2 regions of the Pontivivens ytuae genome follow, and region 1 is predicted to be linked to the other one. Evidence: riboswitches for the same ligand, from Rfam matches in the RefSeq annotation. Region 1 holds a riboswitch; the other holds the start of a gene.
What was found. Region 1 has a riboswitch for cobalamin ahead of I0K15_RS06415 (DUF1636 family protein). Riboswitches for the same ligand answer to the same signal wherever they lie in the genome.

Region 1 (4,415 bases):
CCATAGATGGCCGAGCGGTCGGCGCGGAAGGCGGCTGCGGAGGCCTCCGCATCGTAGTGCCACTGCCCCAGTACCGCCGGATCAACGCGGCCCGGCAGGATGTCGGCGGCTCCGCCGGTGCGGAAGATCACTCGGGCCCCGGGCCGGGCGGTGCGGGTGATCTCGGACCAGAGGGCCGTGAGCTGCGCGTCGGTCATCCAGTCCTGCGCGTCGAGCAGGACATAGACGCTCTTGGACTCCGCGGGCTGTTCGGCCAGCAGATCGGTGAGGCTTCGGTTATGGACCTGCACGTGCGCCGCGCCCTTGCGAACTGTGCCAAACGCCTCCCGCTCCAGATAAGGCGGGACGGAGCGAGGCTCCTCCCGCTTGTAGCCACGGTTGAAGGCGGCCCAGGCGAAGTAGTTCTCCGCAATCGGGAAATCGCACATCAGCCGCCGCACCCGCTCCCGCAGCACCGGCATAACATTGCCGTCCCCGTCGGCGGCGAGCTTGTCGTATTGCGCCGGCGGAATGCCGAGGCCGAAGAGCGAGGCGCGCCGCCGCCCCAGCCAGCGCACCGCGCGCTTTTCGAAGAGCGGGGCGACCTCCGCTTCGAAGACCTCCCGCTGATCCTCGAGCGTCTTAGCAGACAGCACCCGCCGCAGGTCCGCGCCGCCGAGCCGGGCGAGGAGATGCGCGAACCAAAGCGTCCGGCCGAGCAGGCCGTAGGCGTAGAAGTTGTTGGCGAACATGTTGATGTTGCGCCCGCGCAGGCTCCGCCCTTCCCAGTAGGCCCGTGCCTCCGTATCGAGCCGCGGAGCCAGCTCCTCGTCATAGGTGCGCACGTTCGCGGCCCGATCCGCGTGGCCGAAGAAGCGGTAGAACGTGTCGAAATCCGGCAGGTGCCGCGCGCCCGCGAGCTTGAGCCGCAGCAGCGCCACATGGGCCGCCGACAGGTCCACCGCAGTGATTGAGCGGGGCTCGGCGGTCAGGTAGGACATCACGTTGCAGCCGCCCGAAGCGATGCAGACCATATCGTCCCCACGGGTGAGATCGAGCGCGGCCATGTCGGCCACCGGATCCTCCCAGATCTGGGCGTAGACGAGGCCGCGGAACAAGCGGGAGAAGACGCGCTCCAACAGCCCCTCGCGGCTGAGTGCTGCGTTCTGGTGGACGGCGGCCGCGCGGGTCGCGTCCATGTCCGCGGTCTGGATCGTCATCTCAAGCCTCTTCCTTCTGTCTCGTGCGCCGGCGCTTCACCCGGCGGCCCTCGCTGTCGCGCGGGGCGTCCGCCACCGCCTGCCGCCGCCGGTGGCGCGCGGCCCAGTCGAGCAGGCGCAGCGAGCCGTCCTCGCGCTCGATCACCGCCGTGCAGCTCTCCACCCAGTCGCCGGTGTTGACGTAGAGCAGCCCGTCCATGTCCGCGATCCGCGCGGAGTGGATGTGCCCGCAGACGATGCCGTCATAGCCGCCGCGCCGCGCCTCGTCAGTCAGCACGGTCTCGTACTCGCTGATATAGCTGGTGGCGTGCTTCACCTGCGCCTTCGCCCATTTCGAGAGCGACCAGTACTGCCCATTCCAGAGCCGCCGCGTGTAGTTCACCCAGGTATTGAGCCAGAGCGCCGCGTTGTAGGCGCGATCGCCGACATGGGCGAGCCATTTGGCGTGCATCACGATCGCATCGAACTGATCGCCATGGGTCACCAGCAGGCGGAGGCCCGAGGCGGTCACGTGATCCGCCCGCTCCACGACCTCGATCCCGCCGAAATGCACGCCGTAATAGGATCGCACCATCTCGTCGTGATTGCCGGGAATGTAGAGGATCCGGGTGCCCTTCCGCGACTTTTCCAGCAGGGCCTGCACCACGTCGTTGTGGCTCTGCGGCCAGCGCCAGCCGCGCCGAAGCTTCCACCCGTCGACGATGTCCCCGACGAGGAAGATCGTCTCCGCATCGTTGCCGTTCAGGAAGTCCAGAAGGAGCTCCGCCTGGCAGCCGCGCGTGCCCAGATGGATGTCCGAGAGAAAGATCGTGCGATACCGCGCCATGACCCCCAACCGATAGCTGTGCGCAACCTATGGCTGTGATATGACGGATCAATGACATCCCGGGCGCCATTGCAAGGGCCTCACGAGGAGTTTGGGTGGGGCCTTCTGAACAGCGGACCGGCACGGATCCGGGTGGTGGGCGGTCGGGCGCGTCGGCCTCCATCCCTTTGAGCATCTTGCAGGAGCTCCGAGACGCTCCAAGCAACAATGCGGCCGAGTACCGGCCGAGATCGGCACCTGTGACGCGGAAGCATCAGTATGTGTGCAACCTCTTCTCCTCTGAAAACGGGCTGACGTCACAATTCTCCGCCCGTCGCGCGGCAAACACTCGTCCCGCGCTGCCCGAACCGTACGTTCCAGCCACCGACTCTTGTTGACAAGGCTCCGTCCGACCGGCGATCTAGGCTTTGCTGGTGCCTGTTTGACGCAGGTGAAAAGGGAATGCCGACCGCGGGCCATTTCGCCCAAGGAAACGCAGCCGCCCCCGCGACCGTGACCGGAGAGGGGTCCTCGCACCACTGACCATGAGGTCGGGAAGGTTGGACCGCCGACGGAGCCCCAGGCTCCGACATCCGCAAGCCGGGAGACCTGCCAGCCGATCGATGCCAACCGGACGGGGTGCTCCGGTGACGGGCTGCCGCCGAACCGGCCCGCCATCCTGACCCTGGCCCCCTTTTGAGGGACCATGATGACGACTTCCAACCAAGCCGAGGGCGCGATGCTGACGCCCGTCGAGGTGCTGGTCTGCACCACCTGCCGACAGGAGGGCGCCGTACCGGCCGAGGGCGAGACGCGCCCCGGCGCCATCCTGCTCGACCGCCTTGCGGGGCGCGATGCGCCCGAGGGCGTGACCGTCCGCGCGGTCGAGTGCCTGTCCAACTGCTCGCGCGGCTGCACCGTGGCGCTGCGCGGCGAGGGGCGCTGGACCTATGTCTACGGCAATCTCGACCCCGAGGCGCATGCCGACGTGGTGCTGGAGGGGGCCGCGCTCTATCGCGCCGCCGCCGACGGCCTCGTGCCCTGGCGCACCCGCCCGGAGCACTTCCGCAAGAACTGCATCGCCCGTATCCCGCCCCTCACCCTGCCGGAGGCCGCCGAATGAGCACGCTCGAAAAACTCCCCGTCTCCGTCATCACCGGCTTTCTCGGCTCGGGCAAAACGACCCTGATCCGGCATCTGCTCGAGAACCCGCAGGGTCGCCGCCTCGCCGTCGTGGTCAACGAGTTCGGCGATGTCGGCGTCGATGGCGAGATACTGAAGGGCTGCGCCGATGAGAACTGCCCGGCGGAGAACATCCTGGAGCTCGCCAACGGCTGCATCTGCTGCACCGTGGCCGACGACTTCATCCCGACGATCCAGCAGCTCATGGCGCTCGACCCGCGGCCCGATCACATCCTGATCGAGACGTCGGGGCTGGCGCTGCCGAAGCCCTTGCTGAAGGCCTTCGACTGGCCCGACATCCGCTCCCGCATCACGGTCGACGGGGTGATCGCGCTGGCGGATGCGGAGGCGGTGGCCGCGGGCCGCTTCGCCCCCGATGTGGACAAGGTGGAGGCCCAGCGCCTCGCCGATGACAGCCTCGATCACGAAACGCCGCTGTCGGAGGTCTTCGAGGACCAGATCTCCTGCGCGGACATCGTGCTGCTCACCAAGACCGACCTTGCCGGCGCCGAAGGCATCGCGAAGGCGAAGGGCATCGTGGCGGAGGAAGCGCCGCGCACCCTGCCGGTGATCGAGGTGGCCGAGGGCCGCGTCGACCCGCGCGTGATTCTGGGGCTGGAGGCGAAGGCGGAGGACGACCTCGATGCCCGCCCCTCCCACCACGACACGCCGCACGACCATGACCACGAGGAGTTCGACAGCATCGTCGTCGACCTGCCCGAGCAGACCGATCCGCAGGCGCTGGCCGAGCGCATCGCGAAGATGGCCGAGGAGCAGAACATCCTGCGGGTGAAGGGCTATGCCGCCGTCGCGGGCAAGCCGATGCGTCTGCTCGTCCAGGCGGTGGGCGCCCGCGTGCGCACGCAGTTCGACCGGCCCTGGGCCGCGGATGAGGCGCGGCAGGGACGGCTCGTCGTCATCGCCGAGCACGACGACATCGACCGCGCGCGCATCACCGCCGCGCTGACGTAAGGACGGCCCGCACCCATGCATGTCATCTTCCGCGAGAGCCACGGGCTGGAGGAGACGGAGACGCCCACCGATCTGGGGCAGAGCCCCGCGGATCTGGTGGTGCTCTCCTTCTCCGACAGCGACCTCGGCGCCTTCGCGGCGGGATGGCACCGGGCGCGGGAGGGCGGCAGTCCGCTGCCGCCGCTGCGGCTCGCGAACCTCGCGGCGCTGAAGCATCCGCTCTCGGTCGACACCTATGTGGAGAACACGCTGGATGG
Region 2 (4,415 bases), 270 kb from region 1:
ATGTCAATCTCGCCCGCCTGAAGCGCGTCATTGTTGGCGCCCCACTCGCCCATGGCGATCTCGACGCCCAGACCGATCTGGGTCAGCATTGCCTGACTGATCTCCAGCGTCGGGCGCAGGGCAGGACGTCCCTCATAGCTCCGCATCTGGAGGACGATGTCCTCACCGTCGAGCTCTCGGATCCCGTTGCCGTCGGTGTCGACGATGCCCGCCTCGTCCAGCATCGCCATGGCCGCCGTCGGGTCGTAGGCCAGGCTGAGGTCTGTATTTGCCCAGGACGCCATCGTATCCGGGAAGATGCCGTGCGCGACCTGACCGCCGACGCCGACCAGCGCCGCCGCCACGATCGTGTCGCGGTCGAGCGCCAGAGAGACCGCCTCGCGCAGCGTGTCGTTCGCCAGCGGGCCGTCGTTGACGCGGGCCTGAATGAAAAAGAGCCGCCCCGTCGCTGTCGAGAAAAGCTGCGCACCGCCTTCTTCCTTAAGGGCGGCGAAGTCCGGCTCGGGATAGTTTGTCACGAGATCCACATCACCCGCCTGGAGGGCGAGGGCGGCCACCGACGGATCTACGATGGCGTCGATCACGAGCCGATCCAGCTTGGGCGCGCCGCCCCAGTAATCGGCGAAGCCGGTCACTTGGTAGGTCTTGTCGGTCTCGGCCATGTCGAACACGAAGGGGCCCGTGCCGATGATCGGCATCGCTTCCGTGCCTTCCCGCAGCACCGCGGCCGAGGGCTCGGTCAGCGACCAGAGGAAGGCCGAGTTCGGCGTCTCGGTACGGAAGATCAACGTCAGGTCGTCCACAACCTCTATCTCGGATATGCCCAGCAACGAGGCGAGGCGCGGATTGTGGCCCGGATGCCCTTCCTCACTCAACTTCGAGAGGCTGTCGCGCACCGCATCGGCTGTCATCGGCGTGCCGTCGTGAAAGAGCACGTCGTCGCGAAGCGTGATGCGCCATTCCGTCTCCGAAACGTTCTCGAACGCCGCGGCCAGACGCGGGATCATGTTCATTTCGTAGTCGAGGCCGATCAGCGTCTCGGAGACGCCCGCCCGGTTTGCGAGCCAACCGTTTTGGCGCGCGCGCGGATCCGGCACGTCGCTGGCAGGGCCGAAGGGTGAGGCGATGATCATCTCACGGCCTTCGGCGCCGACCGCACCGGCTGACAGAACCAGTGCTGCCGCGAGCCCGGCCCCCAGGAGGCTGCGTGTCCTCGCCGAAGTGGGAGTGGAGTGAATAAGCATGTTGTGGGTCCCCGATCCTGGTCTGCGAGCCTCGTGGGTCACTGCGTATGTTACTTTATAACATTTAGCCAGACTGTTTTCGTCGAGATTGGCCTCACTACGTTCGCACGTCTGCTGACGCTCGGACGCCTCCGCGACGGTGCGAGAGGCACCCTTGTGTTTCCAACACGATCCGCAGGCTCACCGTGCTACTTCGAAAAACTGGACGCGGGAGGTTGGAGCAGTGGAGACAGATCGCGGCAGGCGAAGCCGATCGACGCGGAAGTCGCCGTTTGCTGCATAGGTTCGGTTTTCGCTCCTTCTCCGATAACGGCCCCACACCATACCGCCGGACTGAACATCCTTGACCTTTTCACGGTGCTGGAATTAGCTGTCCGCGATGGTTCTCGGCGGCGTTAAGTCGGTGAGATTAAATGGGAACACGGTGCGGTGCAGCCATCATGCGCCAACTCCGTGACTGCCCCCGCAACTGTAGGCGGTGAGCGACCCGAAAAAGGCCACTGGGCCCCGGATTGAAGGGGCTTGGGAAGGTTCGGGAGAGCTTTGACCCGCGAGTCAGGAGACCTGCCATCTCGGGCGTCGGTGACGCCGCAATGCAACTCGACCCGGGCGGGGTGTCCCGGAAGGAGAACCGAGATGGATACGAAGGCCCTGGCCCGTTACATGACCGGACTTCCCTGGCCCCGCGCATCGCTGCGGAGGGCGGGATGGGGCCACTCAATGACCACTTAGGCAATATGCATGGCTCAGCACGTGCTGATGCGGTGCTGTTCGTCGTCTCTGCCTACACGCTGAGCAAGCGAGCGCTCGACCGTCTCGAAACCGCCGCTGCGGGCGCGGCCACGGGCCTCGCCCGTCTGATCCGGCTGGAGGAGACTGGACCCAGCCTGATCGATGCGCTGGACGAGATGCGGGCCGAGGGGCATCGGCGGATCAGAGTGCAACCGCTCGGCGTCCCGTTCCCCGAAAGCCTGATGTCCTGGCTGCCCGGCGTGATGGCGGACTGGCGGACGCGCGGGCAGAATGCCGACACTTGGCTGGAACTGGGTCCGGACCCGGCAACCGATGCCGAGGCGCTGCTGGCCTTTGCCTCTGCGACATTGGCGCATCCCGACCCCGCACAGCCGATCGCGGATGTCGCGCCGCGCCTTGGCAAGCCCGGCTGGACCGACCCGCCGGATTTCGAATTCCACTTGCTGGTCTGCACCGGCCCCCGCTGCGCGATCCACGGCGCGGCCCCCTTCACCCACATGCTGAAGGACGAACTCAAGGCCGCCGGTGTTTTCGACCGCTGCCTGACCACCCGGACCGGCTGCATCTATCCCTGCAATCGCGGACCCGTGCTCGCGCTTTACCCGCATGGCCACTGGTATCGCTTACCCGATCAGGAGGCGACGCGCCGGTTCGTGCGCGAGGTTCTGGTCGAAGGTGGCACCGCCGAGGACCTTCGCTTCCACACCGCCCGCGCGGTTCGAGACTCCCACACGCCCAAACAGGAGGCAGCTCAATGATCCTCAAACCTATCTTGCTCGGCGGTGCGATCGCCCTGACGGCCCTGCCGGCCGCTGCGGACGACATCATCAACATGGCGACGAGCTTTCAGATCCGCTCCATGGATCCGGTCGAGCAGGGCTTCTGGATGCAGGAGTTTGGGCAGGGCGAGTTGCTCATGCAGTTCCAGCCGGATGGCACGATCACGCCTTGGCTTGCCGAAAGCCTCGAACGGACGGACGACACCACTTGGGTGATCACGATCCGGGACGGCGTGACCTTCCAGAACGGCTCGGCGATGGACGTGCCCGCGGTGCTCGAGGCCATCGCCTATCACCGCGAGCGCAACAGCGGGACGCAGGCCGTGCTTCCCGCGGAGGCGACATTCACCCAGACCGGCGAGCGCGAGATCACCGTGGAGACGGGGGTGCCGGTTCCCGAACTTCCGAGCATCCTCGCCCATGAGAGCCGCCTGATGATCATCGACGTGGATCCGGTGCTGGAGGCAGGCGAGGACTTCGAGGCACTCGAAGGGGCGGGCATCCACACCGGGCCCTATCGCCTCGTCGATCTCGACGATCAGCGCATGATCGCGGAGCGATACGACGGCTACTGGCGCGGTATGCCGGCGATGGAGGGGGTCGAACTGCGCTTTGTCTCGGACGCCAATGCCCGCATCCTCGCGGTGCAGAACGGCGAGGTGGATATCGCGCTTTACCCGCCGATTTCCGCGGCACCGGTCTTTGCTGCCACACCGAACGTCAATCTGGCCCTCGGCGCGCCCTCTACGGGTGGCTTCCTGTCGGTGATGGATGTGACCAACGGTGCCTTTGAAGAGGTTGCCGTGCGCCGGGCCGTGATGCTCGCCGTGAACTACGAGGAACTCGCCAACGACGTGTTCCATGGCGCCAAGATCCCGGCGACGGGCCTCTACAATCCGCGCTTTCCCTTCGCGGTAGAGAACTATCGGCACGATCCGGAGGAGGCGAACGCGATCCTCGACGCGGCCGGCTGGGTCCGCGACGGCGACACGCGGACGCGGGACGGCGAGACGCTGTCGGTGACACTGATGATCTATCCCCAACAGCCCGATCTGGTGCCCCTTTCGAATGCGATGCAGTCCTACCTGCGCGAGATCGGCATCGCCTCCGAGATCATGTCCGTCGACAACGTGAACGAGGCGGCGATGAACGATCTGGTCGCGTGGGATCTCGCCATGGTCGCGACGGGTACCGCCACCGTCGGGTCGGTCAGCGGGTTTCTCAACCGCTACGTCGCCTGCGAAGGGGACCGGAACTACGGCGGCTATTGCAACGACCGCGTTCAGGAGCTGATCGAAACGCTTGATGTCACCGTCAATGAGGAGAGCCGCTATGAGATGCTGCGCGAGATCCAGGCCATCCTCGTCGAAGACGATCCCTACGTCTTCAACGCGACGATCCTGATCGAGCGTGCTCTCGTGAGCGATGCCTGGTCGGACTATGTCCCAGCTGTTGCGTGGAACCACATCAAGTGGGACACGGCGCCGAACCCGTGACGGCGCGCACACGACCCATTCGGCACGGCGGCCTCTTTGTCGCCGCGTCGAAACGGATCGGCCAGGCGATCCTGACGGCGCTCGCCGCCAGCGTGCTCGTCTGGGCACTGCTGCCGCTCGCGCCGGGTGATGTGGCTGAACGG

Region 2: it holds a riboswitch for cobalamin, as region 1 does, so the genes downstream of both, I0K15_RS07795 ((2Fe-2S) ferredoxin domain-containing protein) here and I0K15_RS06415 (DUF1636 family protein) in region 1, are expected to answer to the same signal.

The regions. Positions count from the first base shown of each region.
Region 1 is NZ_CP064942.1:1,332,294-1,336,708, reverse strand. It holds gene I0K15_RS06425 (BtaA family protein) at 1-1,199, opposite strand, end outside; gene I0K15_RS06420 (UDP-2,3-diacylglucosamine diphosphatase) at 1,201-2,025, opposite strand; cobalamin riboswitch at 2,420-2,635, shown strand; gene I0K15_RS06415 (DUF1636 family protein) at 2,714-3,127, shown strand; gene cobW (cobalamin biosynthesis protein CobW) at 3,124-4,158, shown strand; gene cobN (cobaltochelatase subunit CobN) at 4,174-4,415, shown strand, end outside.
Region 2 is NZ_CP064942.1:1,599,844-1,604,258, forward strand. It holds gene I0K15_RS07790 (ABC transporter substrate-binding protein) at 1-1,133, opposite strand, end outside; cobalamin riboswitch at 1,608-1,830, shown strand; gene I0K15_RS07795 ((2Fe-2S) ferredoxin domain-containing protein) at 1,982-2,755, shown strand; gene I0K15_RS07800 (ABC transporter substrate-binding protein) at 2,752-4,272, shown strand; gene I0K15_RS07805 (ABC transporter permease) at 4,269-4,415, shown strand, end outside.